DNA from 4 places in the Cupriavidus malaysiensis genome. Region 1 is predicted to be linked to each of the others. Evidence: predicted binding sites of a transcription regulator. Region 1 holds the regulator's gene; each other region holds the start of a gene.
What was found. The regulator sigma-54, encoded in region 1, starts transcription at its own class of promoters, with help from an activator protein. The targets are predictions, from matches to a motif close to TGGCANGNAANCTGCTTT.
Positions count from the first base shown of each region.

Region 1 (7,755 bases):
ACAGGCAATCCTTCATGAAGGTCTTGCGCTCGTCGCCCTTCTTGCCGGAGGCCTGCGTATTGCAGGCTTTCATCTTGTCCTGCTGGGAGTTGGCCGCCGCGGGCGCCGAGCCTTGGGCGAATGCTCCCGTGGCGAACAGCGGGGTCAGCAGTGCACAGATCGCGATCATCTTCTTCATGCTCTTCTCCTGGCTGTGGAAGACTTCATGGCCGCGTGCCATGCCGGCGCCGCGGTGTCTGACTGGGCTCGATGCCCACTACCGCACACAACGGCGCGCCGCCGGCCTGCGTTGACGGCCGCGCCCGTGTTCCTGTAAGCAATTGCAAGCAGCGGCCGGCGGCATGCCGGCCGGCGTCAGAGCAGTCTTCCCTGGCCCCGCGAGACCGCGTCGGCCTGCATCGCGGCCCGCTGGCGGTCCATGAAGTCGCGCAGCGTGTCGATGCCGCGCAGGCGCAGGATGGTGTTGCGCACCGCAGCCTCGACCAGCACCGCCAGGTTGCGGCCGGCCGCAACCTGGATCTTCACCATGTGGATCGGCAGGCCCAGTACGTCCAGGTACTGCGAATCGAGCGGCAGCCGCTCGAACTCGCCGTCGTTGCGGCGCACCAGTTGCACCACCAGCTTGAGCTTCATCTTCCGGCGCACCGCCGTCTCGCCGAAGATGGTCTTGATGTCGAGCAGGCCCAGGCCGCGCACCTCGAGCAGGTTCTGCAGCAATGGCGGGCAGCGTCCTTCGACGAAGTCCGGACCCAGGCGCACGAAGTCGACCGCGTCATCGGCCACCAGGCCGTGGCCGCGCGAGATCAGTTCCAGGCCCAGTTCGCTCTTGCCCAGGCCAGATTCGCCCATGATCAGCACGCCCATGCCGAGAATGTCGAGGAATACCCCGTGCATGGTCACGCGCGGCGCCGAGATGCGCGACAGGTAGAGGCGCAGGTGGTCGATCACGGCCGCCGAGGATACCGGCGTGGTGAACAGCGGTGTGGAAGAGCGCGTGCAGCGCAGTTCCAGGTCGGGCGGTGGCTCCATGCCGTCGGCGACCACCAGGAAGGGCGGCTCGAGCAGGATCAGCTCGCCCATCTGCCGCTTGCGCATCTCGTCGTCCAGCCGCTGGTAGTAGGTGATCTCGGGTTTGCCGAGGACCTGGATGCGGTTGGGGTGGATCAGGTTCAGGTGGCCCACGAGGTCGGCGGCCGAGGTGGCTTCGCGGGCGAAATCCACGTCGAAGGCGCGATCCGCCCCCTCGAGACCCGCCACCCATGAGAGTTTGAGGTCGGCTGCGTTGTCGTCGAAGATGGACTGGGAAGAAACGCCGGTGAGTTCCATGCGGGGGAGTCTGGTGGGGCTGGAAAGCGCTAGGACCCGCCGCCGGTGCCTTGGCCCGCGCCTGCGGGCGGAGCGCCGGTCAGGGATGCCATTCGGTCAGGAGCTGGTGCACGGCTTCGGGCGTCGGCAGCGTGGCCAGGCCTTCGCGCATGTCGCGGTCGGACAGCAACTGGGCGATCTCCGACAGGATCTCGAGATGTTGCTGGGTGGCCTGCTCGGGTACCAGCAGGAAGATCAGCAGCGACACCGGCTTGCCGTCGGGCGATTCGAATGGGATCGGCTCGGCCAGACGCATGAAGGCGGCCAGCGGTTGCTTCAGGCCCTTGATGCGGCCATGCGGGATGGCCACGCCCGCGCCCAGCCCGGTCGAGCCCAGCGACTCGCGCGCGAACAGGTTGTCGGTGACCGTGGCCCGCGCCACGCCATGGTTGTTCTCGAAGAGGAGTCCGGCCTGTTCGAAGACGCGCTTCTTGCTGGTGACGCTGACGTCGAGTGTGATGTTGCCTGGCGGCAGCAATTTGGCCAAACGGTTCATGGCAGGTGCGCAGGGATTCCAGATAAGCGGCCCGGTGCGCTGCGCGCCCGGCCGGGTCAAAGAGGCGGAATATCCGCTCGCTCCGCCGGTCGGGCGCCGGCATGCGGAGTATCGGACCATTATAGAGCAGCCCGCCCGCCTTCTTGTGCGGCGCGCAAGCCGCGGTCCCGGCGGTAGCGGCGACTCATGTATTGGAGAGCATACACTGCGTCGCGCCACTTGCGAACTCCCCCGGACGAGGGCGTGTACGGGGCGTGCACGCGAGCCGGTCCGCCAAAAGCAAAAAACCGCGCTTTATGCGCGGTTCGTGGTCTGGCCCTTGTGCTGGTGGCCGACGGGCGGCCTCAAGGCAGATCAGGCAGATTGTTCTTATTGTTTTCTCTGGCTATTGCTGCATCTGTGCGGCAGCCATCTGGTACTTCACGGATTCCCGGTCGTGGCTCTGCACGCGGTCCTTGTACCGGATGACCTGACGGTCCAGCTTGTCGACCAGTGCGTCGATCGCCGCATACAGGTCTTCGTGGTGCGCCTCGACGAAGATGTCCTTGCCCTTCAGATGCAGATTGATTTCCGCGTACTGACGCCTGTCCTTTTCCTTGTGGTTGTCGACAGAGAGCAGCACGCTAACGCCGATGACTTGATCGAAATGCCTGACGATACGCTCCAGCTTCGTTTCCACGTACTCACGCAGGGGTGGCGTGATGTCCAGGTGGTGTCCACTGATCTTGAAGTTCATAGCGCTTCTCCTTCTGAAAGAGCCACACCAGGCAGGCGATGCGGCTCGGCTACAAAGACTTGCGGAGATTGACTGCCGGGATCTTCAGCGCTTCTCGGTACTTGGCGACCGTCCGGCGCGCCACGACGAAGCCCTGATCGCCCAGCAATTCGGCAATTCGGCTGTCGGACAGGGGATTCTTCGGGTCTTCGGCTCCTATCAGTTGCTTGATCAAGGCTCGGATAGCCGTTGATGAAGCAGCGCCGCCCGTTTCCGTGGACACATGGCTGCCGAAGAAGTACTTCAGCTCGAAAGTGCCCATGGGGGTGGCCATGTATTTGTTAGTCGTCACCCGAGAGATGGTTGACTCGTGTAATCCCAGTGTATCGGCAATCTCCCGCAAAACCAAGGGGCGCATCGCAATTTCACCGTGGCTGAAGAAGTTCTTTTGACGCTCGACAATGGCCTGTGCGACACGCAGGATGGTGTCGAAGCGCTGCTGGATGTTCTTGATCAGCCAGCGGGCTTCCTGCAGTTTCTGCTGCAGGCCGGCGGCACCGGATTCGCCCTTGGCGCCGCGCAGGATCTGCGCGTACATGTCGTTGATGCGCAGGCGCGGCATCACGTCGGGATTGAGTTGGGCGATCCAGCCGCTGCCGCTCTTGCGCACGAACACGTCGGGCACGACGAAGTCGGCCTGCGGACGGTTGTAGGCGTGGCCCGGATACGGTGCCAGCGAGCGGATCAGGTCATGTGCTGCCTTCAGCGCCGTCTCGTCCACCTGCAGCGCCTTCTTCAAGCGCGTGTAATCGCGCGCGGCCAGCAGTTCCAGGTGGTGGTTGACGATGCCCAGCGCCAGCTCGCGCTGCGGATGCGACAGCCGCCGCAGCTGCAGCGCCAGGCATTCGGCCGCATTGCGCGCTCCCACGCCGGGTGGATCGAAGCTCTGCAGCAGGGCCAGCATGGCCTGCACTTCCTCGATCTCGAACTCCAGCTCTTCGGGCAGCTCTTCGCAGATCTCCTCGAGCGTGGCGCTGAGGTAGCCGTCGTCGTCGAGCGACTCGATCAGGAAGATGGCCAGGCCCTTGTCGCGCGCCGAGATCTTCAGCGGCGCGAGCTGTTCCATCAGGTGCTCGCGCAGGGTCGGCTCGGCGTCGCGCAGTTGCAGCGGCGCCTTCTCGTCTTCGTCGCCCTGGGGGCGACGCGCGAAGTCGTCCAGGCTCCAGTCGCTGCCGTAGTCGTCGGCGCCGTCGCCGAAGCGCTCTTCATCGCCGCCGCCCTCGTCGCTGCGTGCCTCGCCATTGCCCTGCGCTTCGGCCGGGGCCGGCGCGGGTGCGCTCTGCACGTTGATGCTGCCATCGGCGGCCACCCGCAGCGGGCTCTCGATCCAATCGTTTTCGCGCTCGAGCAGAGGGTTTTCGATCAGGGCCTGCTCGACTTCCTGCTGCAGTTCGAGCGTGGAAAGCTGCAACAGCCGGATCGACTGCTGAAGCTGTGGCGTCAGTGCGAGATGCTGGGAAAGGCGGAGCTGAAGCGAAGGTTTCATGCGGCCTATTCTATGCCCATCCGCAGCGCGATGGAACGAAAATTGCTAACGTTCCTGCCGCTTTGTCGCGGTCCCGCGCCGGCGAGGCGCGGCCACCGCATCACATGCGGAAGTTCTCGCCCAGGTAGACCCGGCGCACCGATTCGTTGGCGATGATTTCCTGCGGGCGGCCCTCGGCCAGCACCGCGCCCTCGCTGATGATGTAGGCGTGGTCGCAGATGCCCAGCGTCTCGCGCACATTGTGGTCGGTGATCAGCACGCCGATGTTGCGCGCCTTGAGGAAGCTGACGATACGCTGGATCTCGCCCACCGCGATCGGGTCGACACCGGCGAACGGTTCGTCGAGCAGGATGAAGCGCGGGGCCGAAGCCAGCGCGCGCGCGATTTCCACGCGCCGGCGCTCGCCGCCCGACAGAGACAGCGCGGGATTCTGGCGCAGGTGGGCGATCTGCAGGTCGTCGAGCAGCGCGTCCAGGCGGCGCTCGATCTCCTGCGCCGACAGCGGCTTGCCGTCGACGATCTGCAGCTCCAGCACCGCGCGGATGTTCTCCTCGACGTTGAGCTTGCGGAACACCGAGGCCTCCTGCGGCAGGTAGGACAGGCCCATGCGCGCGCGCTCGTGGATGGCCAGGCCGCTCAGGTGCAGGCCGTCGAGCACGATGTCGCCTTCGTCCAGCGCCACCAGGCCGACGATCATGTAGAAGGAGGTGGTCTTGCCGGCGCCGTTGGGCCCTAGCAGGCCGACCACCTCGCCGCTCTTGACGTCGAGCGAGACGTCCTTGACCACCGTGCGCGAGCCATAGCGCTTCTTCAGGTGGCGTACCGTCAGCGTGCTGCCGCCGGCGGACTGGCCGTTGCTGGCGGTGGCGGCGGGGGCGGTCTGGGTATCGGTCATGAGGGCAGTGCGTTGGGAGCGCCTGGCGCGCTGGATGCGTTGCGTTCGGCTGGGTTCAGGACTTGGACGGCGCGGGTGCGGACTTCAGCTCCAGCGGCGGCGCTGCCGGCGCGCTGGCCGGCTGGCGCGGCGAGAGCACGGCGCGCACGCGTCCCGAGGAGGTCACCGCGCCTTTGTCGCCGCTGCTGCTGGCCGTGTAGTACTCGTTGTTGCTGTCGTAGGTGATCACGGCGCCGCGGATCTCGTCGATCTGCTTGCCGCCCGCCAGGCGCGCCATGCGGGCCTGGCCGATCAGCTTGGAGATGCCTTGCTTGCCGTCGTACTCGATGCGGTCGCCCCAGCCGTCGATGTACTCGTCGACGTTGTCGCGCTTCTGGCGGATATAGGCGAGCTTGCCCGGCTTGGCGGTGGCGATGGCGTACTGGTAGCCCTCGGGGTCGGTGCGCAGCTCGGCGGCGTCCGATTTCAGCACCATGGTGCCCTTGGTCAGGACCACGTTGCCGGTCAGCGTGTAGACCTGCTTGACGTCATCGTAGCTGGCGTTGTCGGCCTCGAGCACCAGCGGCTTGTCGCGGTCGGCGCGCTCGGCGTGGGCGGCCGGCGCCAGGCAGAGCGCGGCGGCCGCGGCCAGCAGGGCAGGCGAAATCCGGGCGCGGAACCACGTCTTCAAGGCAGGCATCATGATGGTGAGCGGATGGAGAAAGCGGCGGCTGCGGGTTGCCGCGCGCGGTTGCATGACTTAGGACCTCGGCGCGGGCGCGCCGCGCGGGGTGGTGACGATAGTGCCGCGCACGTTGCCGAACAATTGTACTTCGCGCGTGACGTTGTTGAAGAGCAGGCCGTTGGCGTTCATCACGGAGACGCCGCGGGTGAGCTGCACCGGTTTGTCGGTCTTCACGAGATCGTCGTTGACGAGGATCCGGAAGTACTCGGAGGCCGCGCTCATCTGCGGGTCCTGCGCCGGGTCGGGACCCTGCGCCCGCACGATGAGGCCGTTGTCGTAGAGGTCGATGACCGAGCCGTCCGCGTTCATCTTGCCGCGGTCGGCGCGGCCGCTCACCGGCGGGCGGCCCGGATCGTAGGAGCGCATCGCGGGGCGGGCGAACTCGTAGGTCTGGTCGTCCTCGAAGTGCACCATCTTGTCGCCGTTGAAGCGCAACTTGGTGTCGCCGTTCACGTCGAGTTCGGTGGCCGCGAAGCGGTCCATGTAGTAGTCGGGCTCGTGGCGTGCCGTCTTCGGGCCGGTCGCGGCTTCGCGCGGCGAGTTGATCTGCACGAGCCAGAACGTGCTGCCGGCGACCACCGCCATCAGCAGCATGGGCAGCGCGCGCATGGCGAGCCGGCTGAGGGAAGACAGGATGGATTGCATGGGCGCCCGACGTGCCTCAGATGACCTTGGCGCGGGTCAGGTCGTGGATGTGCAGCGCGCCGACCAGGCGCCCGCCCTCGTCCACCACCAGCAGCTGGTTGATGCGGTTGGCTTCCATCAGCTGTACCGCCTCGACCGCCAGCCGGTCCGGGCCGATGCTGCGCGGATTACGGTGCATGACGTCGCCGATCGGCACCGTCTTCCAGTCGCGCGGGGTCTCCAGCAGGCGGCGCAGGTCGCCGTCGGTGAAGACGCCGATGGCGCGGCCGTCGGCGTCGACCACCGCGGTCATGGCCATGCCTTTGCGCGTGATTTCCATCAGCGCCTGTGCCAGCGGCGTGCTTTCGCGTACCTCGGGCACGGCATTGCCGCTGCGCATCACGTCGCGCACATGGGTCAGCAGCTTGCGCCCGAGCGCCCCGCCCGGGTGCGAGCGGGCGAAGTCCTCTTCGCCGAAACCGCGCGCGTCCAGCACCGCCACCGCGAGCGCGTCGCCCAGCGCCAGTGCCGCGGTGGTGCTGGCGGTCGGGGCCAGGTTCAGCGGGCAGGCTTCCTTCTCGACACCGGCATCCAGGTGCACGTCCGCCAGCTTGGCGAGCGTGGAGGCAGGGTTGCCCGTCACCGAGATCAGGCGGGCACCGATGCGCTTGACGATCGGCACGATGGCGAGCAGCTCGCCGGTCTCGCCGGAATTGGAGAAGGCGACCAGTACGTCGTCGCGCGTCACCATGCCGAGGTCGCCGTGGCTCGCCTCGGCGGGGTGGACGAAGAAGGCGGGCGTGCCGGTGGAGGCCAGGGTGGCGGCCACCTTGCGGCCGATATGGCCCGACTTGCCGATGCCCGAAACGACCACGCGGCCGCTGCAGTGGAGGACGAGCTCCACCGCGCGCGCAAATTCGTGAGTCAGGCGGGCGGACAGTGCCGCCACGGCATCGGCCTCGGTCTGCAGGGTATTGCGAGCGAGCTGAAGTGCTCGATCGGCATCGAAATTGGCTATCATGGCGACGAAGTATACCAACGAATGCGATGGCGTCTGGCCCGTCCCACCAGGGGGGGCGTTCCCGGGCGGCAACCGCGCTTGCCGGGTCCCGCCGGCGGGCGGCCCGCGCCGGGCGGCCCGTGCGCCGGGCCGGCCCACCCAGAGCCTTTCGATGCATTCTCCGCTGGAACTCACTCTTGTGCTGCTGGCAGCCGCCGTATTCGGCGTGGTCGCCTTCCGCATGCTGCAACTGCCTCCCATGCTGGGCTACCTCGCGGTCGGCATCCTGATCGGGCCGCACGCGCTGGCGCTGGCCGGCGATTCGGGGCAGATCCAGTACCTGGCCGAGTTCGGCGTGGTCTTCCTGATGTTCTCGATCGGGCTGGAGTT
Region 1 covers NZ_CP017754.1:834,089-841,843, forward strand. The annotation lists gene BKK80_RS03635 (PsiF family protein) at 1-178, opposite strand, end outside; gene hprK (HPr(Ser) kinase/phosphatase) at 355-1,326, opposite strand; gene ptsN (PTS IIA-like nitrogen regulatory protein PtsN) at 1,406-1,861, opposite strand; gene hpf (ribosome hibernation-promoting factor, HPF/YfiA family) at 2,247-2,597, opposite strand; gene BKK80_RS03655 (RNA polymerase factor sigma-54) at 2,647-4,122, opposite strand; gene lptB (LPS export ABC transporter ATP-binding protein) at 4,223-5,017, opposite strand; gene lptA (lipopolysaccharide transport periplasmic protein LptA) at 5,073-5,699, opposite strand; gene lptC (LPS export ABC transporter periplasmic protein LptC) at 5,757-6,386, opposite strand; gene BKK80_RS03675 (KpsF/GutQ family sugar-phosphate isomerase) at 6,403-7,386, opposite strand; gene BKK80_RS03680 (monovalent cation:proton antiporter family protein) at 7,538-7,755, shown strand, end outside.

Region 2 (7,755 bases), on a different replicon from region 1:
GTACGCGTTCCAACGCGTCGACCAATGCAACGGGAGTGAAACGTCGTCAAGACGGATGGCGGCCGGACGGATGCAATCAAGTCCGCCGGGAACGCCGGGCACGGGCGCCTGCGCCCGTGTCCTTGTGGGGGGCGGCTGCCGCAGGCCACGTGCCGGGCGCCGCCGCCTGGTTTTGGGAAGGAGGCCGGAGCCGGCGCAAGCGGCTGCGGCAGCAATCTACGGGGAGAAACAACGTCATGGAAGCACGGGACAAGACTGTGTTCACGGCGGAGCAGCTCGACGCCTACTTTGCGTCCTACGTCGGCATGGAAGGTGGCGATCCGGCTGCCCCGGTCTGGTTCTGCGATGCCACGCCGCATACCTGGGCCGAAGCCCTGGCTGCGCCGCTGGTGCCGCGCGCCGAGCCGACCGCCTGGGACAGCGACTTCCGCGCGCGCCATCACGATGTGATGCAGCGCTGGCAGTCCCACCAGAAGATCGCACGCATCATGGCGTCCGCTCGCGCCGAAGTGTTCCGTCGGCCGCAGAGTGAATGCGACTGGCAGCACTATTTCGATACGCACCTGTTCGCGCCGGGCGGGGCCGAGTTCAAGATGAGCCTGTTTCCGCTGCCGGCCAACCATATCGGTTCGGTGCCCTGGTCGCAGGCATTCCGCGGCCAGCCGGCTCTGGTGCCCAAGCGGCGCTACCTGGACCTGTGCCGCAACGGCGGGCGCTTCCGCTTCGTCGCCGACACCCGCCGGCGCTGGAAGCCCAAGCTGGTGGTCTGCTTCGGCGAGCGGCACCGGGAAGATTTCGTGCAGGCATTCGGTCTCGGGCACGTGCACGCGAGCGAGCACGTGCTGCAGCCGGCCGACCAGGCCAAGACGCTCTACATGGTCGAGCACGACAACACCACCTGGATCATGTGCGCGGCGCTGGCGGGCGCCGCCGGCATGACCTCCGACGTGCTGCTGGATGCCTTGGGCGCCTTCATCGCGCCGTGGCTGGAGCAGGCCGACTTCGCGCGCTGCGGTGGGCACTGCGGCCGGGCCGCGGCGGTGTCGCCGCAGCGCCGGCTGCCGGAGTCGAGCTGGCTCGGAGCGCTGCGGGCGGCCTGAGCCTCCCGGGCGGCGGCACGCGCGGCCGGCCGCCGCCGACCCGGTCGCCAAGGCGGCAACCGTGATCGCGCCCGCGCTGCGCCGGGCCTAGCTGGCGCGCACGATGTGCACGGGACGGCGCTTGCCACTGGCGGGGTGGCAGGCTTGGGAGTAAAATCGCTGCCTTCGCTCTTCCGGCAGTCCCCCCTATAACATAACAATGAGCCCCCGTTCTTCGCGCTTGGCGTGCATCGATGCACTCAAGGCGGTCAGTTCGCAGCTGATTGTTCTGCATCATCTCGCCTTCTACGGTCCGATGTCCGATGCGGCGCACGTGCTTGCGCCCGGCGTGCTCGACTGGCTCTCCCAATACGCCCGCATCGCGGTGCAGGTCTTCCTGGTGGTCAGCGGCTTCCTCGCCGCGCGCAGCCTCGCGCCGGGCGGCGAGCTGCTGGTGCAGCGCCCGCTGGCCGCCTTGTGGCGGCGCTACCAGAAGCTCGTGGTGCCCTATAGCGTGGCCATCGTGCTGGCCATCGCCGGGGCGGCGGTGGCGCGCCACTGGATGCACCACGATTCGATTCCCGCGGCGCCGCACCTGCGCCAGTTCATCGCCCACGTGTTGCTGCTGCACAGCCTGCTCGACGTGGACGCGCTGTCGGCCGGCGTCTGGTACGTGGCCATCGACATGCAACTGTTCGCGCTGCTGCTGGCGCTGCTGTGGGCGGCCCGCACCATCGGCGCCGGTGCGCGCGGCTTCGGCATCGTCCTGGTCGTGGCGATGGCGCTGGCCTCGCTGTTCTGGTTCAACCGCGATGCCGCCTGGGACGTCTGGGCGGTCTACTTCTTTGGCGCCTACGGGCTGGGTACGCTGGCCTACTGGGCGTCCAGCCCCGGGCGCCCGGCGCTGCCCCTGCTGCTGCTAGGGGCGGTGGCCCTGCTGGCGCTGGCGGTGGACTTCCGCCTGCGCATCGCCCTGGCGCTGGTGGTGGCCTTGCTGCTCGGCGTGGTGCGGCGCCAGGGTTGGCTGGAGCAATGGCAGGGCGGGGCGCTGCTGGCCTGGTGCGGGCGCGTCTCCTACTCGGTATTCCTGGTCCACTTCCCGGTCTGCCTGGTGGTCAACGCCTTGTTCTTCCATTTCCTGCCTGGGCGGCCGCTGGCCAATGCCTGCGGCATGGTGCTGGCGTGGGCGGCCAGCAACGTTGCCGGGGCGCTGTTCCATCGCTATGTCGAGGCCGCCGGCCTGACCGGGCTGTTGCGCGCGCGCTGGATGCTCTGGCGCAGCGGCCATGCGGCCTGACCGGCGGCACGGGGCGCACAGGGTCGATCGTGCGAGCGGCACCCATCGGGTGCCGCTTTCTCATGGTGCCGTGCACCGCGCCTGATGCCCGCCGGCCGTCCGGCCGTGGCCCGTCCTGCACCTCGGTGGTGCGCGGATGGCGTGTGCTGCGCCTCACACAGGGCTGAAATCGAGGTTGGGAGATGGCACGAAGGTTGCCTAGTATGGAAGCGTAAACCTGACCATTTGGTCAGGATTTCCTTACCGAGGCCGTCATGTCCGACCACATCGTCCTGACTTCGCACGCCCGTCGCGGCAAGCCCGCCGAGCCGATCTGCTGGGGGGCGCCGACCGCCACGGAGCGCGGGCCTGTGATCGCGAGCCTGACCAATCCGGCGCACCGCAACGTGATCGGGACCCATGGCGGTGCCTATGCCGTCTATCGCGCGCTCGCGGTGGCGTCCGGAGCGCTGCAGCGCGACCACCGGCCCGATTTCACCGACACCGCGCCCGCGGTGCCGGTCGGACCGCATCCGCAATGGAGCGACCCGGACAAGATCGTCTCGCTCGATCCCTGGGGCCACCTGGTTGCGACGGCCTTCGCCGAGCGCATCGCGGCCGGCATCGACGTACGTCCCACCATCGCCATCACGCGCGCCCACATCAATATGCCGGAGCTGGTGGCGGCGATCGCCGCGGGGCGGCTCAAGCCGGATGGCAGCATCCTGTTCGCGAACGGCGACGTGCGCGTGACCAAGGCCGCCATCGATCCGGTCTGGCACCTGCCCGGACTGGCGCGCCGTTTCGGCATCAAGGAAAGCGTGCTGCGGCGCAATCTGTTCGAGCAGACCAGCGGCATGTTCCCGGAGCTGGTGACGCGGCCGGACCTGAAGGTTTTCCTGCCGCCGATCGGTGGCATGACGCTCTATTTCTTCGGCGACCTGGAGCGGCTCGGCGATCCCGGCACGCGCGTGGCGTGCCGCGTGCATGACGAATGCAACGGCTCGGACGTGTTCGGCTCCGACATCTGCACCTGCCGCCCCTACCTGGCTCACGGCATCGAGGTCTGCATCGAGATGGCGCAGCAGGGCGGAGTCGGGCTGGTGGTCTATAACCGCAAGGAAGGGCGTGCGTTGGGCGAGGTCACCAAGTTCCTGGTCTACAACGCGCGCAAGCGGCAGGCCGGCGGCGACCGCGCGGAAACCTATTTCGCCCGCACCGAATGCGTGGCGGGCGTGCAGGACATGCGCTTCCAGGAACTGATGCCCGACGTGTTCCACTGGCTGGGCATCCGCCGCATCGACCGCTGGGCCTCGATGAGCAATATGAAGCACGGTGCGCTGGTGGCACAGGGCATCGAGGTGGTGGAGCAGGTGCCGATACCGGAAGAATTGATCCCGGCCGATGCCAGGGTGGAGATCGACGCGAAGGTGGCGGCCGGCTATTTCACGCGGTATACGCCGCCCGATGCCAGCGAACTGGCGCTGGCCAAGGGCAGGGGGTTGGAAGAATGAACGCTTTTCCGGAAGGGGATCTGGCGGGGGCCGGCGGTGCGGACGCAGGGAGCGGCTGGCTCTGTCCGCTGCCGGAGGGGCATCCCGCGGCAGCGCTGCTGAGCGCGCGGGCCGTGCGCAAGCATTGTGCCGAAGTGACGCGTTTCGTTGCCTCCGGGGAGTCGGCGCTGTTCAGCTGGCACCCGGAACGGGTGCCGGAAATCGCGGACTACGTGAGCGCGACCATCCGGCGCCGCTATCCGGACCTGGTCGTGCCCTACCATAGCCGCTGGCGCCATTTCGAGGCCGGCGGGCCCGGCGAGACCGTCGACCGCTGGCGCATGCTGTGCGAGCGCGCCGGCCTGAACGGGCCGGAGCAGCGCGAGGAGCGCGCCCGCATCGGCATCGACCTGGTGATTCCCAGCGTGCTGCTCGACGCCGGCGCCGGGCCAGACTGGCGCTACCGGGATTCCGCCAGCGACCAGATGCTGAGCCGCTCGGAGGGACTCGGCGTGGCCAGCTTCGACCTGTTCGCCCGCGGCGGCTTCTCCGCCGCGCTGGGCGACCCGCTGCGCGCCGATGCCGAGCGGCTGATGCGCATCGACGTCTCCTCCATCGCCAGCGCCTTCCAGGTCGCGCAGCATAATCCGCTGGTCGGCCTGGACGGCCGCGCCGGCCTGCTGCGGCGCCTGGGCGAGGTGGCGCAGGCCACGCCGGCCGTGTTCGGCGCGCCGGCCCGGCTCGGCAACCTGTTCGACTACCTGCGGGCGCATGCCAGCGATGGCCGCATCGAAGCCGGCTTCGTGCTGCGTACCTTGCTGGTGGCCCTGGGGCCGGTGTGGCCGGGGCGCATGGTGCTGGATGGCGTGCCGCTGGGAGACTGCTGGCGGCACGCCGCCGCCGCCGGCGGCCTGGTCCCGCTGCACAAGCTCACGCAGTGGCTGACCTACTCGATGCTGGAACCGCTGGAGGATGGCGGGCTGACGGTGACCGGCCTGGACGCGCTGACCGGCCTGCCGGAGTACCGCAACGGCGGCCTGCTCTACGACTTCGCGCTGATGGTGCCGCGTGACCCGGGCTTCGCCGGGCACGCCCACACGGTAGGCGAGCCGGCCATCGTCGAATGGCGGGCCTTGACCGTGTCGGGCCTCGACCTGGTGGCGCAGAGCGTGCGCGATGCGCTCGGGCTGTCGGCCGAGGCCTTCCCGCTGGCGCGCGTGCTGGAGGGCGGCACCTGGGCGGCTGGCCGGCGCATCGCCGCCCAGCGGCGGCCTGGCGGCCCGCCGCCGTTCTCCATGATCAGCGACGGTACGGTGTTCTGACGCGGGCGCGCGGCAGGCGGGCGGGCAGCCGCAAGGCTGCCGGCGCCGGCCGTTGCCGCCGCGTCCGCGGGCCTGTCTCGTGGTCCCCGTCTGCAACCTGCCCCAGGAGCGACAATATGAACGACATCTCTTCAGCGACCCGGCTCGAAGGCGCCGCGCCCAATGTGCTGGTGGTCAGCCATCCGCTTGTCCAGCACAAGGTCACGCTGGCGCGCAGCGAGGAAACCACCACCGACAATTTCCGCCGGCTGGTGCGCGAGATCAGCCAGTTGCTGACCTATGAGGCCACGCGCGACCTGGCCATGGAGACGATCGACATCAAGACGCCGATCGCGCCGATGCGCTCGCCGGTGCTGTCCGGCAAGAAGCTGTGCCTGGTCTCGATCCTGCGCGCCGGCAACGGATTCCTCGATGGCATGCTCGAACTGCTGCCGGCCGCCCGCGTCGGCCACATCGGCTTGTACCGCGATCCGGAGACGCTCGAACCGATCGAGTACTACTTCAAGATGCCCGAAGACATCCACGAGCGCCTGGTGATCGTGGTCGACCCGATGCTTGCCACCGGCAACTCCGCCGTGGCCGCGCTCAACCGGCTCAAGGAGGCCGGCGTCAGCGCGCTCAAGTACGTCTGCCTGATCGCCTCGCGCCCGGGCCTGCGCGCGCTGCAGGCGGCGCATCCGGACGTGGCCATCGTCACCGCGGCGATCGACGAGACGCTCAACGAGCACGGCTACATCGTGCCGGGGCTGGGCGACGCCGGCGACCGCCTCTACGGTACCCGCTGATGGACCTCGCGGCCACGGCGGATGGCCGGCTGCCCCCGAGCGCGGCCGGCGCGGCGGGCGGGGGCCGCATCCGCCAGGAGAACGAGGCGCGCATCCTGCGTGCGGCGGAATATGTATTCGCGCGGGCGGGATTCGCCGGCGCCACCATGGCCGACATCGCCGTGCGCGCCGGCGTGCCCAAGTCCAACCTGCACTACTACTTCCGCACCAAGCAGGCGCTGTACCGTGCCGTGCTGTCCCACACGCTGCGCCTCTGGCTGTCGGAAACCGACATCATCGATGCCGCTACGCCGCCGCGGCGCGCGCTGGAGCAGTACATCCGCGCCAAGATGCGGCTGTCGGCCAGCTACCCCGACGCGTCGCGCGTGTTCGCCAACGAGCTGCTGCACGGCGCGCCGGAGATCGCCGACGTGCTGGGTGGCGCCTTGCGCGCGCTGGTGGCGCGCAAGGCCGAGGTGATCCGGCAATGGGTGGCCAGCGGGCAGATGGCGAGCGTTGATCCGCAGCACCTGTTCTTCACTATCTGGGCCGCCACCCAGACCTATGCCGATTTCGAGACCCAGGTGTGCGCCGTGCTCGGCGTGAGCCGGCTCGGTGCACGCGAGTTCGAGCGCGCCACCGACCACCTGGTCGGGCTGTTGTTGCGCGGCTGCGGCCTCCCGGGCGACGAAGGCGGTGCCGCCATGGCGCCGGCGGAAGGGGAGCGCGGCGACCACGGGGCCTGAACGACCCGGACGTCCCGGACGTCCCGGTCGCCGCGGCATACTGGCGGGATCACGTACGGTAACCACAGGGACCCACCATGCTCGACCTGATCCTGCGCCACTGCAGCCTGCCCGACGGGCGTAGCGACATTGACATCGGCATCGCCGGCGCCCGCATCGTGGCGCTGGAGCCGGCGCTTGCCGCCAGCGCCGGCGAAGAGATCGATGCCGCCGGACAACTGGTGTCGCCGCCTTTCGTCGATGCCCACTTCCATATGGACTCGACCCTTTCCTACGGGCAGCCGCGCGTGAACCGCTCGGGCACGCTGCTGGAAGGGATCGCGCTGTGGGGGGAACTCAAGCCCCTGCTGACGCAAGAGGCCCTGGTCGAGCGGGCACTGGCCTATTGCGACTGGGCGGTGGCCAAGGGCCTGCTGGCGATCCGCTCGCACGTGGACGTGTGCGATCCGCGGCTGCTGGCGGTGGAGGCGCTGCTGCACGTGCGCGAACGGGTCCGGCCCTATCTCGATCTCCAGCTCGTCGCCTTTCCGCAGGACGGTCTGCTACGCGCGCCGGGCGCGCTGGACAACCTGCGCCGCGCGCTCGACATGGGGGTGGACGTGGTCGGCGGCATCCCGCACTTCGAGCGGACCATGGCCGATGGGACAGAGTCGGTGCGCATCCTCTGCGAACTGGCGAGCGAGCGCGGCCTGCGCGTCGACATGCATTGCGACGAAAGCGACGATCCGATGTCGCGGCATATCGAGACGCTGGCCTGCCAAAGCCAGCGCCTCGGGCTGCAGGGCAGGGTGGCGGGCTCGCACCTGACCTCGATGCATTCGATGGACAACTACTACGTGTCGAAACTGCTGCCCCTGATGCGCGAGGCCGGCGTGGCCGCCATCGCCAACCCGCTGATCAATATCACGCTGCAGGGGCGGCACGACACCTATCCGAAGCGGCGCGGCATGACGCGGGTGCCGGAACTGCTGGCGGCCGGCGTGCCGGTCGCCTTCGGCCACGACTGCGTGATGGACCCCTGGTACGGCCTGGGCTCGGCGGACATGCTGGAGGTCGCGCACATGGGTCTGCACGT
Region 2 covers NZ_CP017755.1:1,495,563-1,503,317, forward strand. The annotation lists gene BKK80_RS26215 (transcriptional regulator) at 237-1,100, shown strand; gene BKK80_RS26220 (acyltransferase family protein) at 1,300-2,376, shown strand; gene BKK80_RS26225 (GTP cyclohydrolase II) at 2,631-3,869, shown strand; gene BKK80_RS26230 (URC4/urg3 family protein) at 3,866-5,170, shown strand; gene upp (uracil phosphoribosyltransferase) at 5,287-5,955, shown strand; gene BKK80_RS26240 (TetR/AcrR family transcriptional regulator) at 5,955-6,680, shown strand; gene BKK80_RS26245 (amidohydrolase family protein) at 6,758-7,755, shown strand, end outside.
Region 2: the regulator sigma-54 is predicted to act here: its motif matches at 2,560-2,577, upstream of BKK80_RS26225 (GTP cyclohydrolase II).

Region 3 (7,755 bases), on a different replicon from region 1:
GTCGAGTCCGCCGGCGCTCAGCCAGGCGGCGGTGGCCTCGGCCGCGCGATCGATCAGTTCGCCGCAGCGGCTGTAGTCGTAGGGCGAGACATCGAGCGGGCACAGCGGCGGCACCACGCTGATGCGGGCCACGTCCGACCAGCGTTCGAGGTCGTGCACGAGCTGGCGCGCTACCAGCAGCGACAGGGCGTTGAAGGCGTGTTCGATGGCGCCGCGCGGTTCGCGCCGCTGCGCGCAGGCGAAGCCGGCCGGCAGCACCAGCACGCGGGTGGCGCCCAGCCGGACCGCGGTGGAAACCGGGGTGTTGTTGGCCACGCCGCCGTCGATCAGCGCGCGCCCGTCCACCCGCACGGGTGGGAACACGCCGGGGATGGCGGCGCTGGCCAGCACCGCATCGACCAGGCTGCCGGACGACAGCACGACTTCCTCGCCGCTGTGCATGTCGGTGGCCACCACATGCAGCGGCACCGCCGCGTTCTCGATGCGGGCGTTGCCGAAATGGAGTGCCAGCAGGCGCTGCAGCGCGGTGGACTCCACCAGGTGCCCGCGCCGTCCGCCGAACATGCCCAGCAGGTTGCGCCAGGACCATGGCATCACATCGTCGCGCCGCACGCCGCGCCAGAGCGCTTCCAGGCGCGACGTTCCCTCGGCGTGGGGATGGCAGGCGAAATAGGCGCAGTTGATGGCGCCGGCCGAGGCCCCGACGACGAAGTCGGGGATCAGGCCGGAGGCCACCAGCTCGCGCAGCATGCCGGCCTCGACGGCGCCGAGGCTGCCGCCGCCGGCGAAAACGAAGGCTGTCTTGTCCATGGCGTATTGCGATGCAGCAGATCGCAGTGGGAGAGGTCTGCGACTAGGGTATATCGTGCGCGCGCCGACGGCCAGTGTCCGGCACCCGGAGGCGCCGGCACCGCGATGGCACATAATGTGCATAGCCATGTGGAAAAATGGTACGCCCGCCAGCAGAGCGGCGCGAAGAGAGGAGACGATGAGCAGTTCTACCGACAATTTCTCGGCCACCATGCGCGATGGCCTGTCCAACCTCGCCCGCCGGCTGCGTTTCGCCATGAAGGAGGGGTCGATCTGGCTGGGCGAGCAGCGCATGATCCTGCTGCATACGGCGGCGCTGGGCGCCCTGCGCAAGGAATTGGTGGATACCCTCGGCATGGAGCGTGCGCGCGGCCTGTTCATGCGCATGGGCTTCCATTCCGGGCTGCGCGATGCCGAACTGGCCAAGACCATGCGCTCGGGCCACAGCGACTTCGGCATGCTCGAGATGGGGCCCTGCCTGCACACCATCGAGGGCGTGGTCAGGGTGACGCCGCTGACCGTGGACATCAATATCGCCGCCGGGGTCTACCACGGCGAATTCCTCTGGGAAGACTCCTTCGAGGGCGATGTGCACCGGCAGATGTTCGGCGTGGCGCAGGCGCCGGTGTGCTGGATGCAGATCGGCTACGCCACCGGCTATACCTCGGCGCTGATGGGCAAGACCATCCTCTACCGCGAACTGGAATGCGTGGGCTGCGGCCAGCCCCACTGCCGCATCCTGGGCAAGCCGCTGGAGCAGTGGGAGGACGGCGAGGCCGAGCTGGCGCTGTACCAGCCCGACCCGGTCATCGACACCATCCTGGCCTTGCAGAGCGAAGTGGAGCAATTGCGTGCCCTGCAGCGCGCCAATGACCAGCCCGCCGACCTGGTGGGCGGCTCGCCGGGCTTCCGCGCCGCCTGGAACCTGCTGCAGCGCGCCGCCGGCAGCAGCGTGACGGTGCTGCTGCTGGGGGAGACCGGGGTCGGCAAGGAGCGCTTCGCGCAAGCCCTGCACGGCGTCAGCGCGCGAGCCGACAAGCCCTTCGTGGCGGTGAACTGCGCCGCCATCCCCGACGAACTGATCGAGTCCGAGTTGTTCGGCGTGGAGAAGGGCGCCTTCACCGGCGCCCACCAGTCGCGTGCCGGCCGCTTCGAGCGTGCTCACGGCGGCACCCTGTTCCTGGACGAACTGGGCGAGCTGTCCGCCTCGGCGCAGTCCAAGCTGCTGCGCGTGCTGCAGGAGGGGGAGGTAGAGCGCGTCGGCGGCAACGAGGCGCGCAAGGTCGACGTGCGCCTGGTCGCCGCCACCAATGTGGACCTGGCCGAGGCGGTCAGGCAGGGCACCTTCCGCAAGGACCTGTACTACCGGCTCAACGTCTACCCGGTCACGATTCCGCCGCTGCGCGAGCGGCTGGACGACATCCGGCTGCTGGCGGAGCGCTTCATCGCGCGCTACGGCGCGCGCCATGGCAAGAAGATCCTCGGCATCACCGATCGCGCGCTGGCCGAGCTGCGCCGCTACGACTGGCCGGGCAATGTGCGCGAACTGGAGAACGTGATCGAGCGCGGCGTGATCCTGGCGGCCAACGGCGGCCAGATCAGCGCCGAGCAATTGTTCCTGCCCGGCACCGAAGCGCCGGCCGGGGTCGACACCACGCCCAGGCTGGGCGAGCAGGGCGCGCTGCCCGGCCTGCGCGAAGCCGCGGTGCATGGCCTGCTGGACTATATGGCCGAGAACGGCCTGGCGCTCGGCGAGGTGGAAAGCGTGCTGATGGAGGCTGCCATGCAGCGCGCCGACGGCAACCTGAGCCAGGCAGCGCGGCTGCTCGGGCTGACGCGGCCCCAGCTGGCGTACCGATGGAAGACGCGCGGCACGCGCGGGTGAGGGGAGCCGGCCGGCGCGGCGCGAACTCCGACGCGCATGCCGAAGCCGGCGAGATGCGCCAACACCAATCGCCAAGCACACGGTCTTGGCTCCCTCTCCCCGCACGAAGAGGGTTGAGGAGAGGGGTGGTCTAGCGAGGCGTCGCATCGAGCGAAGCCCTCGGTGTGATCCAGAACGCGGGCACGGAAACGAAGCCGACGGTGCGATCCCGCCCGTCACGGCATAGCCAGTGCCTGCCCTCTCCCCGGCCCCGCTCCCGCAAGCGGGAGCGGGGAGACAGCCGCCACGGCGCAGCCCGTATCGCTCCGTCCGGAGCCAGCCGCCCCCCACGCATTCCTCCGATTTGATCATTTGATGCATCCCGCATGTCAGCGCTGCGCCGGGTCCGGCGCGGCGCGGCCTGGCGATGCTGCGCCGCGTTCCGCCGTGCGGCCCGGCAGCTGAGCGCCCGGGCCCTTTTGGCAGGGCTTCGTTGTTGCGATGCGCAAGTACGGCGGCGGCAGCGGCCGCTGCCTGCAAACGGCCGCCTGGCGCGGCTTTTGATCATTTGATCAAGTGCGCGGCGGAGCTTGATGAATTGATCGAGCGGTGGCGCAGCGATCTCTCCGGGTTTGTACGGAGATGGGCCGGGCGTGGCATCGCCATCTGTGCCGCAAACGCTGATCTGGCGTGCCTTTGCGCGGGCTGGCACGGTCTTCGCAATAGTCCGGGCAAGCACAACGCGATGCGGCACGGCAGCACGCGGATGCCACGCACCTGGAGACGCCATGATCAATCAATCGGTCCCGCTGTTCGAAGCCACGCCGCGCTACGTGCGCGTGGAAGGCCGCACGCCGGAGGGCTTCGTGCTGTTCGCCTTCAGCGTCGCCGATCCCGACCTGAACGTCGAACTCATCCTGCCGGAGCCGATGTTCGAAGCCTTCTGCAGCGCCAACCATGTGCGCTTCCTGCCGGCAGAGGCGGCCTCTGTCGATAGCGGCGAGGACGCCTAGCAGGCATCCACCGGGCACACACGACGGGCCGCCAGAGCCCCCACCGCCGGCGCACCCGCGCCGGCACCACGATACAAACCAGGAGACAACGCGATGCAAGTCGATATCAAGACGCAGCAGATCCAGCCGCTGCGCCAGACCTACGGCCACGTGGCGCGGCGCTTCGGCGACAAGCCGGCCTCGCGCTACCAGGAGGCGACCTACGACGTCCAGTCCGAGGTCAACTTCCACTACCGCCCGACCTGGGCGCCGCAGTTCGAGCTGTACGACAAGCGCCGCACCGCCATCGAGATGGCGGACTGGTATGCGCTGAAGGACCCGCGCCAGTACTACTACGGCGCCTACGTCGGTATGCGCGGGCGCCAGCAGGAAGCGGCCGAGAAGAACTTCGCCTTCGTCGAGAAGCGCGGGCTGCTGCAGGCGCTGCCGCTGGAATGGCGCGAGCGCCTCACCGATGGCCTGCTGCCGCTGCGCCACGTGGAATGGGCGGCGAACATGAACAACTTCTACTGCGCCGACTATGGCTGGGGCACGGCCATCACGCAGGCCTGCACCTACTGCGCGATGGACCGGCTGGGCATCGCCCAGTACCTGTCGCGCATCGGCCTGCTGCTGGACGGCAACACGGGTGCTGCGCTGGAGCGGGCGCGCGCGGCCTGGCTGGAGAGCGAGGCATGGCAGCCGCTGCGCCGCTTCGTCGAACACAGCTTCGTCATCGAGGACTGGTTCCAGACCTTCGTCACGCAGAACCTGGCGCTCGACGGGCTGCTCTATCCGCTCGTCTACCAGCATGCCGACGCGGCCATCGTGCGCGCCTGCGGCACCGGGCTGGCCGTGGTGACCGAGTTCATGAACGACTGGCGCGACGAGCACGTGCGCTGGGTCGACGCGGTGGTGCAGACGGCGGCCGCCGAGTCCGAGGCCAACCGCGCGCTGCTGTCGCGCTGGGCCGCCGAGGCACGCGCGCAGGCGGCCGAGGCGCTGCGGCCGGTGGCGGCCATCCTGCTGGGGGGCGAAGGAGAGCAGGCGATCGCCCTGTGCCTCGAACAATTCGACGCCCGGCTGGCCAAGCTCGGCGTGGCCGCCTGAGGAGAATGCCATGAGCGCCAACGTCTACATCGCCCTGCAGAACAACGACGACACCCGTCCCATCATCGAGGCCATCGCCGAGGCCAACCCGCTCGCCGTGGTGTCGCAGTTCCCCGCCATGGTCAAGATCGACGCCCCGGGGCGCCTGACCATCGTGCGCGAGCTGGTGGCCGACAAGCTCGGCCGCGACTGGGACCTGCAGGAGATCCACCTGAACCTGATCTCGCTGTCCGGCAACATCGACGAGACCGACGAAGCCTTCACGCTGCACTGGAGCGCCTGAGCACGGCTCGGCGCCCCGCACACAAGCAACGGCAACCGCACGCCATAGCAGAGCACACGGAGACATCATGGACGCACGCAAGAAGCTCAACCTGCGCGAGAAGTACGCGACGATGACGCGCGACCTCGGCTGGGAGACCACCTACGAGCCGATGGACAAGGTCTTTCCCTTCGACAAGTACGAAGGCATCAAGATCCACGACTGGGACAAGTGGGAGGATCCCTTCCGCATGACCATGGACGCGTACTGGAAGTACCAGTCGGAGAAGGAGCGCAAGCTGTACGCGATCATCGACTCCTTCGTGCAGAACAACGGCCACCTCAACGTCTCGGACGCGCGCTACCTGAATGCGCTGCGGCTGTTCCTGACCGGCGTGACGCCGCTGGAGTATGCCGCGCACCGCGGCTATGCCCACCTGGGGCGCCATTTCCGCGGCGCCGGCGCGCGCGTCGCGGCGCAGATGCAATCGATCGACGAGCTGCGCCACGCGCAGACCCAGCTGCACACGCTGTCGGTCTACAACAAGTATTTCCACGGCTTCGGCGAGTGGCGCCACATGCATGACCGCGTCTGGTACCTGTCGGTGCCCAAGTCCTACTTCGAGGACGCGATGAGCGCGGGGCCGTTCGAGTTCATCACCGCGATCTCGTTCTCCTTCGAGTACGTGCTGACCAACCTGCTGTTCATGCCCTTCATGTCGGGCGCCGCCTACAACGGCGACATGGCCACAGTGACCTTCGGCTTCTCCGCGCAGTCGGACGAGTCGCGCCACATGACGCTGGGCCTGGAGGTGGTCAAGTTCCTGTGCGAGCAGGACCCGGACAACATCCCGATCCTGCAGAAGTGGCTCGACAAATGGTTCTGGCGCGGCTTCCGCCTGCTGACGCTGGTCGGCATGATGATGGACTACATGCTGCCGCGCCGCGTGATGTCCTGGGCCGAGGCCTGGGAGATGTACTTCGAGCAGGCCGGCGGGGCGCTCTTCAAGGACCTGGAGCGCTACGGCCTGCGCCTGCCCAAGTACCACGACGTCGCCACCAAGACCAAGGACCGCATCACCCACGAGGCCTGGGGCACCTTCTACAACTATGCGGCCGCCGCCGGCTTCCACACCTGGATCCCGAAGCCCGACGAGATGGCATGGCTGGACGAGAAGTATCCGCAGACCTTCGCGCGCTACTACAAGCCGCGCCTGGACTACTGGCAGGAGCGCCAGCAGGCCGGCGAGCGCTTCTACAACGGCACGCTGCCGATGCTGTGCCAGACCTGCCAGATCCCGATGGTGTTCTCCGAGCCGGACGACCCCACGCAGACCTGCTATCGCGAGAGCAGCTACCACGGCATGAAGTTCCACTTCTGCTCGGACGGCTGCAAGGACATCTTCGACGGCGAGCCCGAGAAGTATGCCCAGGCCTGGCTGCCGGTGCACCAGATCTACCAGGGCAACTGCGGCGGTGCCTCGCTGGAGGACGTGCTCAAGTGGTACCGGCTCAACCTGGGCGCCGACAACCTCGACTTCGAAGGCTCGCAGGACCAGAAGAACTGGAATGCCTGGAAGGGCGTGCCGCACCCGGCTGCCTGAGCGCCGCGCCACCCCGGACCCCACGCATAAGGAGACACATCATGTCCGTCGCATCCATCGGTGAATACCGCTTCGAACCCGCCGACCGCGAGGCGGTGTTCCACGGCAACCGCCTGCTCTACGTCGGCTGGGACCAGCACCTGCTGTTCTGCGCGCCGCACTGCTTCCCCTTCCCGCCCGCGATGCGCCTGCGCGAGGTGGTCGAGCAGGTGCTGCCCGGCGTCTATGGCTACCACCCCGACTTCGGCCGCATCGACTGGAGCCGGGTCGAGTGGCTGCGCGGTGGCCGGCCCTGGCAGCCCGACCTCGACGCCACGCTGGAGGAGAACGGCCTCGGCCACAAGGAAGTGATCCGCTTCCGCACGCCCGGCCTGGACGGTATCGGCGGCAGCGCGAGCTGAGCGCCGCCGCGCAAGGAGACGCAAGATGTATTCGCTGACCATCGAGCCGATCGGGCAGACCATCCCGATCGCACCCGGGCAGACCGTGCTGGATGCCTGCCTGCGCAGCGGCGTATGGCTGCCGCACGCCTGTTGCCACGGCTTGTGCGCCACCTGCAAGGTGCAGGTGGTGGAGGGCGAGGTCGACCAGGGCGAGGCTTCGAGCTTCGCGCTGATGGACTTCGAGCGCGACAACGGCCAGTGCCTGGCCTGCTGCGCCACCGCGCAGTCGGACCTGACCATCGAGGCCGACATCGAGGAGGACGCCGATGCGCTGGGCCTACCGTTGGCCGACTACGAGGCCGAAGTGGTGGACGTGCGCGCGCTTACACCGACCATCCGTGGCATCTGGCTGCGGGTCAAGGGCGGTGCGAAGGTGGCATTCCAGGCGGGCCAGTACCTGAACCTGCAGGTGCCGGGCTGCGACCAGCCGCGCGCCTTCTCGCTGGCCAATGCGCCGGATGAGGAACTGGTGGAACTGCATGTGCGCAAGGTGGAGGGCGGCCAGGCCACCGGCTACCTGCACGAGCGGCTGGCGGTCGGCGACGCCTTGCGCTTTTCCGCGCCCTACGGCCGCTTCTTCGTGCGCCGCTCGGCACAGGCGCCGATGCTGTTCCTGGCGGGCGGCTCCGGGCTGTCGAGCCCGCGCGCGATGATCCGCGAACTGCTGGCCG
Region 3 covers NZ_CP017755.1:2,196,443-2,204,197, reverse strand. The annotation lists gene BKK80_RS29285 (patatin-like phospholipase family protein) at 1-810, opposite strand, end outside; gene poxR (phenol degradation transcriptional regulator PoxR) at 989-2,695, shown strand; gene BKK80_RS29275 (phenol hydroxylase subunit) at 3,463-3,687, shown strand; gene BKK80_RS29270 (aromatic/alkene monooxygenase hydroxylase subunit beta) at 3,781-4,776, shown strand; gene BKK80_RS29265 (MmoB/DmpM family protein) at 4,787-5,059, shown strand; gene BKK80_RS29260 (aromatic/alkene/methane monooxygenase hydroxylase/oxygenase subunit alpha) at 5,127-6,641, shown strand; gene BKK80_RS29255 (phenol hydroxylase subunit P4) at 6,683-7,042, shown strand; gene BKK80_RS29250 (NADH:ubiquinone reductase (Na(+)-transporting) subunit F) at 7,068-7,755, shown strand, end outside.
Region 3: the regulator sigma-54 is predicted to act here: its motif matches at 3,381-3,398, upstream of BKK80_RS29275 (phenol hydroxylase subunit).

Region 4 (7,755 bases), on a different replicon from region 1:
GCGCGGCAGGAACTGGCCGCCGCGCGCACGCGCGGCCTGGCGCCGGAGCGCGACTGCGCCGTGGAAGCTGCCGCCATGGCACAGTGGCCCGCTGCGGCGCCGGCAGGCCAATAAAGGGCGACGGGATGGGACGGACGGCGGCACCCGCCGGCGCGCCCCCCCCCCCAATGGCAGGAAGCGCCGGCGCGCGATGGCCCTGCCGACCGGCTATTTGACCGGGATCGGCGTGGCCGCTTCGACCGGCACCGCGGTGACGCTGTTCTGCGGGCTGCCACTGACGATGCGGTCGGAATAGGTCAGGTAGACCAGGGTGTTGCGCTTGCGGTCGACCGCGCGCACCACGTGCAAGGTCTTGAACAGGATGGACATCCGCTCCGAGAACACATTGTCCTGCTGGCGCAGCGGTGCCTTGAAGGCGATCGGCCCGACCTGGCGGCAGGCGATCGAGGCCTCCGGCGGATCCTCGGCCATGCCCAGCGTGCCCTTGATGCCGCCGGTGCGCGCACGCGAGACATAGCAGGTGACGCCGGCCACCTGCGGATCGTCATAAGCCTCGATGACGACCTTGTCGGAACCGGTCACGCGGAAATTGGTGCTGACGCTGCCGATCTCCTCGGCCTGCGCCGCCGCGGCCGCCAGCAGGAAGCCGGCGGCCAGCACGCTGGCAATGGTGCGCATCGCGTCTCCCTCAGGCCGCCGGGGCGGCCTTGATCTGGTGCTGGCGCGCCTCCATTTCCTGGCGCAGCGCGCGCCGCTGCTGAGCGGCGGCGAAGCGCTCGCGCTCGACCTTGTCGCGGGGCTGCAGCGGCGGCACCTCGGTCGGCTTGCCGTCGTCGTCGACCGCCACCATGGTGAAATAGCAGCTGTTGGTGTGGCGCACCAGCTTGCTGCGGATGTTCTCGGTCACCACCTTGATGCCGATCTCCATCGAGCTGCGCCCGGTGAAGTTGACCGCCGCCAGGAAGGTCACCAGTTCGCCTACGTGGATGGGCTGGCGGAAGGTCACCTGGTCCACCGAGAGGGTGACCACGTAGCTGCCGGCATAGCGGCTGGCACAGGCATAGGCCACCATGTCGAGATACTTCAGGATCGTGCCTCCGTGCACATTGCCGGAGAAATTGGCCATGTCCGGCGTCATCAGCACGGTCATGGAAAGCTGGTGGGGCAATTCGTTCATGATGCTACCTGGTGCCAAGGAAAGGTCGGCGCCCGCAGGGCGCGGCCCGGCCAGTGTACCGCCGGAACAGGCTGCCGGCCGTGACACGGCGCGGCGTCATCGCGCCGCAAAATGAAAAGCGGCCGCAAAGGCCGCTCTATCGCGAAGCATGAACCGCGGACGGCTTACTTCTTCTTGTTCACAGCGTCCTTGAAGCCTTGACCAGCCGCGAACTTGACCGTCTTCGCAGCCGGAATCTTGATCGTCTCGCCGGTGCGCGGGTTACGGCCGGTGCGCGCTGCGCGCTTGCCCGAGCTGAAGCTGCCGAAGCCCACCAGCGTCACTGAGTCACCCTTGGAGACTGCCTTCTTGATATTGTCCAGCGCGGCATTCAGCGCGCGCTCTGCTGCAGCATTGCTCAGTTCCGCGTCCGCGGCGATGGCAGATACCAGTTCACCTTTATTCATGGCTGATTTCCCTTGTTGGTCGTCTTCACCGGCCCCGCCTCCAGGCGGCAGTTCACCGATCGGCGCAGTCTAATCTGCCCTTTGCGCCGAGAGCAATCCCCAGTGGCACCGACGCAACGAAAAAAACCCGCAAATCCTTCGCCGGCGCGCCTTTGTAGCGGATTTAGGCAGCTGGCAGGGCTATTCGCACGCGTCCCGGAATGCAAACAATGGCAATGACGCCGGCATGATCGGCGCCTCCGGTGCGACCGATGCCGCCGATGCGTCCGCCGATGAACGCAGGCCATGCGTCTCCCCGCCTGGTCTGGTCTCCCCGTCGGCGGCCATGCACCGGACCGGCTCCGGCGCGCCCGGCGCACGCCCCATTCTGGCGCCGCGCCCCGATTAGGTGCACAAAGCCAAAGCAGGCCGCTCCGAATCGGTGCGCACGGACCCGCCTCGATGCGGCGGCTTGTCCCGGGACTTCCGCCACACCCCCCACTACGGTGCGTCCGCACCATGCCATGGTGCGACCGGCCCCAACTTGGAACGCTTTTTGCATACCCATGCGCCTATTTTGAGCATGAGGGACTCATGGACAACTGGAAGAGCGGCACCGACGCCCTGTTCATCCTGCTAGGCGCGATCATGGTGCTGGCCATGCACGCCGGCTTCGCCTTTCTCGAACTGGGCACGGTACGGAAGAAAAACCAGGTCAACGCCCTGGTCAAAATCCTGGTGGATTTCGCGGTTTCCACTATTGCGTATTTTTTCATCGGCTATACGGTGGCCTATGGCGTGAATTTCATGGTCGGCGCCGACGTGCTGGCACAGAAAAGCGGCTATGAACTGGTGAAATTCTTCTTCCTGGCCACCTTTGCCGCGGCCATCCCGGCGATTATCTCGGGCGGCATTGCCGAGCGCTCCCGTTTCACGCCCCAGTTGATGGCCACCTTCGTACTGGTCGGATTCGTCTACCCCTTCTTCGAAGGCATCGCCTGGAACCAGCGCCTGGGCGTCCAGCAATGGATCACCACGCTGACCGGCGTGCCCTTCCATGACTTCGCCGGCTCGGTCGTGGTGCACGCCGTGGGCGGCTGGATCGCGCTGCCCGCCGTGCTGCTGCTGGGCGCGCGGCGCGGCCGCTACCAGAAAGATGGGCGCATCAGCGCGCATCCGCCGTCGAACATCCCGTTTCTCGCGCTGGGCGCCTGGGTGCTGGCGGTGGGCTGGTTCGGCTTCAACGTGATGAGCGCGCAGAGCATCGACAAGATCAGCGGGCTGGTCGCCATCAATTCGCTGATGGCCATGGTGGGCGGCACCCTGGCTGCCTGGTGGGCCGGGCGCAACGATCCGGGCTTCGCCTACAACGGCCCGCTGGCCGGCCTGGTGGCGGTCTGCGCCGGCTCGGACCTGATGCACCCGCTGGGCGCGCTGGCCACCGGCGCGGTTGCCGGTGTGCTGTTCGTCTACCTGTTCACGCTGGCGCAGAACAAATGGCATATCGACGATGTGCTCGGCGTATGGCCCCTGCACGGTCTGTGCGGGGCCTGGGGCGGCATCGCCGCCGGCATCTTCGGTGCCCGCGCGCTGGGCGGCATCGGCGGCGTATCGCTGCTGGCCCAACTGATCGGCACGGTACTGGGCATCGTCATCGCCCTGGTCGGCGGCACGGTGGTCTATGGCACGCTGAAGAAGTTCGTCGGCATCCGGCTCGATCCCGAGGCCGAATACAACGGCGCCGATCTGTCGCTGCACCGCATCTCCGCCACCGCGGAGCGTGAGACCAACTGGTAAACGAGAACCGGCAGACAAAGGCAGGCAGGCGCCGGGCGGCGGCAGGCCGCCCGGCGCCTTACCATTGTTTGCTTGAACTTCCGATTTTGGCAGCGCAATAATGATTTTTGCCTGCCCGGCACCGCCGCGGCAGGCAGGAATCCGCATCGATCCGCCGATCCGGGATCGATCTCTGTCCAGCCAGCCGGGAGAACACGCCAATGGATGCCGCAACGCTGCAGAAATTTCAGGAAACGGTTACCGCCTACGCCACCGAGTTCGGCGTCAAGATACTCTCCGCCCTCGCCTTCTGGATCGTCGGCCGCTGGCTGATCCACTTCGTCGTCGGCCTGGTGCAGAAATCCCTGTCGCGCCAGAAGGTCGATTCCACCCTGCTGCGCTACGTCGGCTCCATCGTCACCGTCACGCTCAACGTCGTGCTGGTGATCGGCATCCTCGGCTACTTCGGCATCCAGACCACCACCTTCGCCGCGCTGATCGCCGCCGCCGGCGTCGCCATCGGCATGGCCTGGTCCGGCCTGATGGCCAACTTCGCCGCCGGCGCCTTCCTGATCGTGCTGCGCCCCTTCAAGGTCGGCGACTTCGTCACCGTCGGCGGCATCACCGGCACGGTCAAGGAGATCGGCCTGTTCTCCACCACGCTCGATACGCCCGACAACGTGCTGACGGTAGTCGGCAACAACAAGATCTTCGCCGACACCATCCAGAACTTCAGCGCCAACCCCTACCGCCGCGTCGAACTCAAGGCCCAGCTCGCCGGCAGCACCGACCCGGCCGCAGCGGCCGCGCTGCTCAAGGCACGCCTCGCCGCCATCCCCAACGTGCTGGCGGAGCCGCCGGTCGACGTGGAAATCCTGGAGTTCACGCTGGTGGGACCGGTGCTGGCGGTACGGCCCTACTGCAACAACGACCACTACTGGCAGGTCTATTTCGACACCAACCGCGTGATCCGCGACACCTTCGGCCAGGCCGGCTTCGCGGCACCGATGCCGGCGCAGATGGTGGTGGTCCAGAACGGCGCCGCCGCGGTACCGGTACAGGCCGCGGCCTGAGCCTGCGGGCCCGCGCCAAACGCGCGTTCGACTTACCCGGCGCGCCCCCGTCAGGGGTGCCCTGCCCCGCGGCATCCGTAGGCGCGCATCAGCACGGCACCCACGCCACACACGCCCATCACCACCGCCAGCGGCAGTGCCGTGCCGTCATGCCACAGGCTGACCGCGGCGCCCGCCAGCGTTCCCAGCGAGAACTGCAGCGTACCCATCAGTGCCGAGGCCGTGCCGGCGCGATGGCCCTGGTGGGCCAGCGACATGGCCGAGGCATTGGGCAGGATGCAGCCCAGCGCGGCGATGAAGAGGAAGAAGCCCGCCAGCAGCACCGGCAGCGTGGCCCAGCCCGCGAGGCTGGCGCCGGCCAGTCCCAGGCCCGCCGCGCAGGGCACCAGCAAGGCGCCGCGCAGGACGCGGTCCAGCGGCCTGCCGCGCACCAGCCGCGCATTGCACTGGGACATGGCGATCAGGCCGAAGGCGTTGGCGCCGAAGACGAAACCGTAGTGCGAGGGCGCGATGCCGTGCAGCTCGATCAGCACGAAGGGGGATCCGGCGATATAGGCGAACATCCCGGCCTGGGCAAAACCGGCGGACAAGGAGTAGCCGAGGAACTCGCGGTCGCGCAGCAGTTCGCCATAGCCGGCGAGCACATGGCCGAGCCGCAGCGGCGCTGCACGCGCCGGATCCAGCGACTCCTCCATGCGCAGGTGCACCAGCCACAGGATGGACAGGCTCGCCGCCACCAGCACCCAGAAGATCGCACGCCAGCCCAGCGTCTGCAGGATGAAGCCGCCGAGGATGGGCGCCAGGATCGGCGCCAGCCCCATCACCAGCATCAGCGAGGAAAAGGCGCGCGCCGACTCGTGCGCCGCCAGCCGGTCGCGGATCACCGCGCGCGCTACCACCATGCCGGCACAGCCGCCGAGCGCCTGCAGGAAGCGGAACAGCATCAGCGCCTCGACATCGCGCGCCAGCGCGCAACCGGCTGCCGCGGCCGCGTACAGGCCGAGCCCGACATACAGCGGCGGCTTGCGTCCGTAGCGGTCGCTCAAGGGGCCGTAGAAGGCCTGGCCGAGCGCCAGGCCGACCAGGAAGGTGCCCAGGGTCAACTGGATGCGGCCGATGTCGACGCCGAGATCGGCCGACAGCGTCGGGAAGCTCGGCAGATACATGTCGATGGACAGCGGAGCGAGCGCCGTCAGCGAGGCGCAGACCAGCAGCCAGAGGGGGAAGCGCGCGGCCTGCTGCGCGCTGGCGGAAGACGTCATAGCGGGAACCCTGCAATCGGTTGGCCGCGGCGGGCAGGCACGCCCGCACGCATGGTGCGAAGCCGCAATTGTTGCACAGCATAACGAAACCGGCAGGAGAAGAGCTGTCCACGCGATGCCGCCCCGTCGCCGCCGATCCCATGTGTGGCGCGGCTTTCACGGCAGGCGGGCGGAAGGGTACAATGCGGCCTGTCGACGACGCTGTGGCCGACGACCGCACTGCCATATGAGCTTGGCCGGCGGTTGACGGCCCTGGTCCGGGCAACGTTTTTCTGCATGAGAACAAGACAAACGCCGCTCCTCGCTGTGCTCGGCCTGGCCGCTTCGCTGGCACCGGGGCCCTGGATGCCGCCCGCTGCGGCGGCCCCCGCCGCAGCCCGGCCGCAGGCCGCCTCGCAGCCGCCGGCGGACGAAGCCGAACCGCTGGCGCGCATGCTCAAGGGTGCCGCCACGGGCCAGAACACCGGCGCGGCGGGCGTGCCCGAACTGCTGCGCAATACCAACCGGCCCGACAGCGTGCTGGCGCGTGCCTGCCGCCAGCTCAACGATGCGCTGCCGATCGACATCGATGCCGAGACCCGCTTGCGGCGCTGCCAGACGGTGCCGGGCAAGCATGTGCTGTTCCAGCTCGAACTGACCAACTACCGCGGCCCGATGCTCGACCTTGCCAGCTTCGAGGTGAACTACGCCGCGCCCCTGCAGCGCAATATCTGCGCCAACCGTGACGTCGAGATCCTGACCAAGCTCGGGATCAGCATGATGTTCCGCTACATGACGCGCAACGAGCGCGGCGAGCGCCGCGTCGGCGACGTCTACATCAGCGCACCGATCTGCGCGACGGCGCAGCGCTGAGGCTGCTCGACCACTGGAACGCCGGGGCGCTGGAGGCGGTGCCGGCCAGCGCGGCGCGCGGGCCTTGCACCCGCGGCGCGCAAACAGGTCTGCGGACCTGCGGACCCTCAGGCCGCGGCACGCTGGCGCAACGGCACCACGTTATCGGCCACACGACGCAGCACCGCGCGCGTGCGCTTCCAGTCTTCGTGCGCCAGCGACGAGCCCCACACCAGCGCATGCAGGCGCGCCAGCGCCAGCGGATTGCCCAGCAACTGCAGCTTCTGGGCCGGGGTCAGCGCAGCCGGGCCCGAGGTCAGCGCGTGCTGCAGCAGGGCTTCATTGCGCAGGCGCGCGGCTTCGGGTTGCACGCGCCGCGCGCTGCCCGTCGCGCAGAGCAACGCGTTGGTCACGGGATCGACCACCGCATCGATGAAGTCCGGGCTGGCGTGCGCGGATTCGACGAAACGCTGCGTGTCCTGCATCTCGCGCGGCACGCTCACCTCCTCCGGGATCACGAACAGGTTGGCGCGGCGCAGCGCGCGCCCGAGCGAGACACGCGACAGGAACACCGAGAGCGGCACCGACAAGGCCAGCGAGCCGACGATGGGCAGCAGCCACCAGATGAAGGACGGATTGAGCCAGTACACCAGCGCTCCCCAGGCCAGCCCCACCAGCGTATGCCCGCCGTGGCGGCGCAGCGCCTCGCCCCAGCCGGTCTGCGCATCCTCGCGCGGAGGCGACTTCCAGCTGATGCCCCAGCCGACATAGGCTGCCAGCACGAACTTGGCATGGAACAGCATGCGCACCGGCGCCAGCAAGGCTGACAGCACCATTTCCACCAGGGCGCTGCCCAGCAGCGCCAGCCGGCCGCCGTACTGGCGCGCCTGCCGCATCAGCAGCAGCACGCTCGCCAGCTTGGGCAGGAACAGCAGCGTCGCCGTGGCCGAGAACAGCGCCAGCGCCTTCTCGGGATGCCACTCGGGCCAGGTCGGGAACAACTGGTAAGGCTGCGTGAAATACTCGGGCGGCACCAGTTCGTGCTTGGCCAGCAGCGCGGTCGACAGCAGCAGGAACAGCAGCCACAGCGGCGCCGACGCATAGGCCAGGGTTCCGGTCAGGAACACCGCGCGGTGGACCATGTGGAAACCCTGCTTCAGCCACAGGCGGAAATTCATCAGGTTGCCCTGGCACCAGCGGCGGTCGCGCTT
Region 4 covers NZ_CP017755.1:1,404,387-1,412,141, reverse strand. The annotation lists gene BKK80_RS25880 (acid phosphatase) at 1-114, shown strand, start outside; gene BKK80_RS25875 (CreA family protein) at 208-678, opposite strand; gene BKK80_RS25870 (acyl-CoA thioesterase) at 689-1,177, opposite strand; gene BKK80_RS25865 (HU family DNA-binding protein) at 1,342-1,623, opposite strand; gene BKK80_RS25860 (ammonium transporter) at 2,197-3,399, shown strand; gene BKK80_RS25855 (mechanosensitive ion channel family protein) at 3,600-4,451, shown strand; gene BKK80_RS25850 (Bcr/CflA family multidrug efflux MFS transporter) at 4,502-5,713, opposite strand; gene BKK80_RS25845 (hypothetical protein) at 5,990-6,565, shown strand; gene mdoH (glucans biosynthesis glucosyltransferase MdoH) at 6,673-7,755, opposite strand, start outside.
Region 4: the regulator sigma-54 is predicted to act here: its motif matches at 2,148-2,165, upstream of BKK80_RS25860 (ammonium transporter).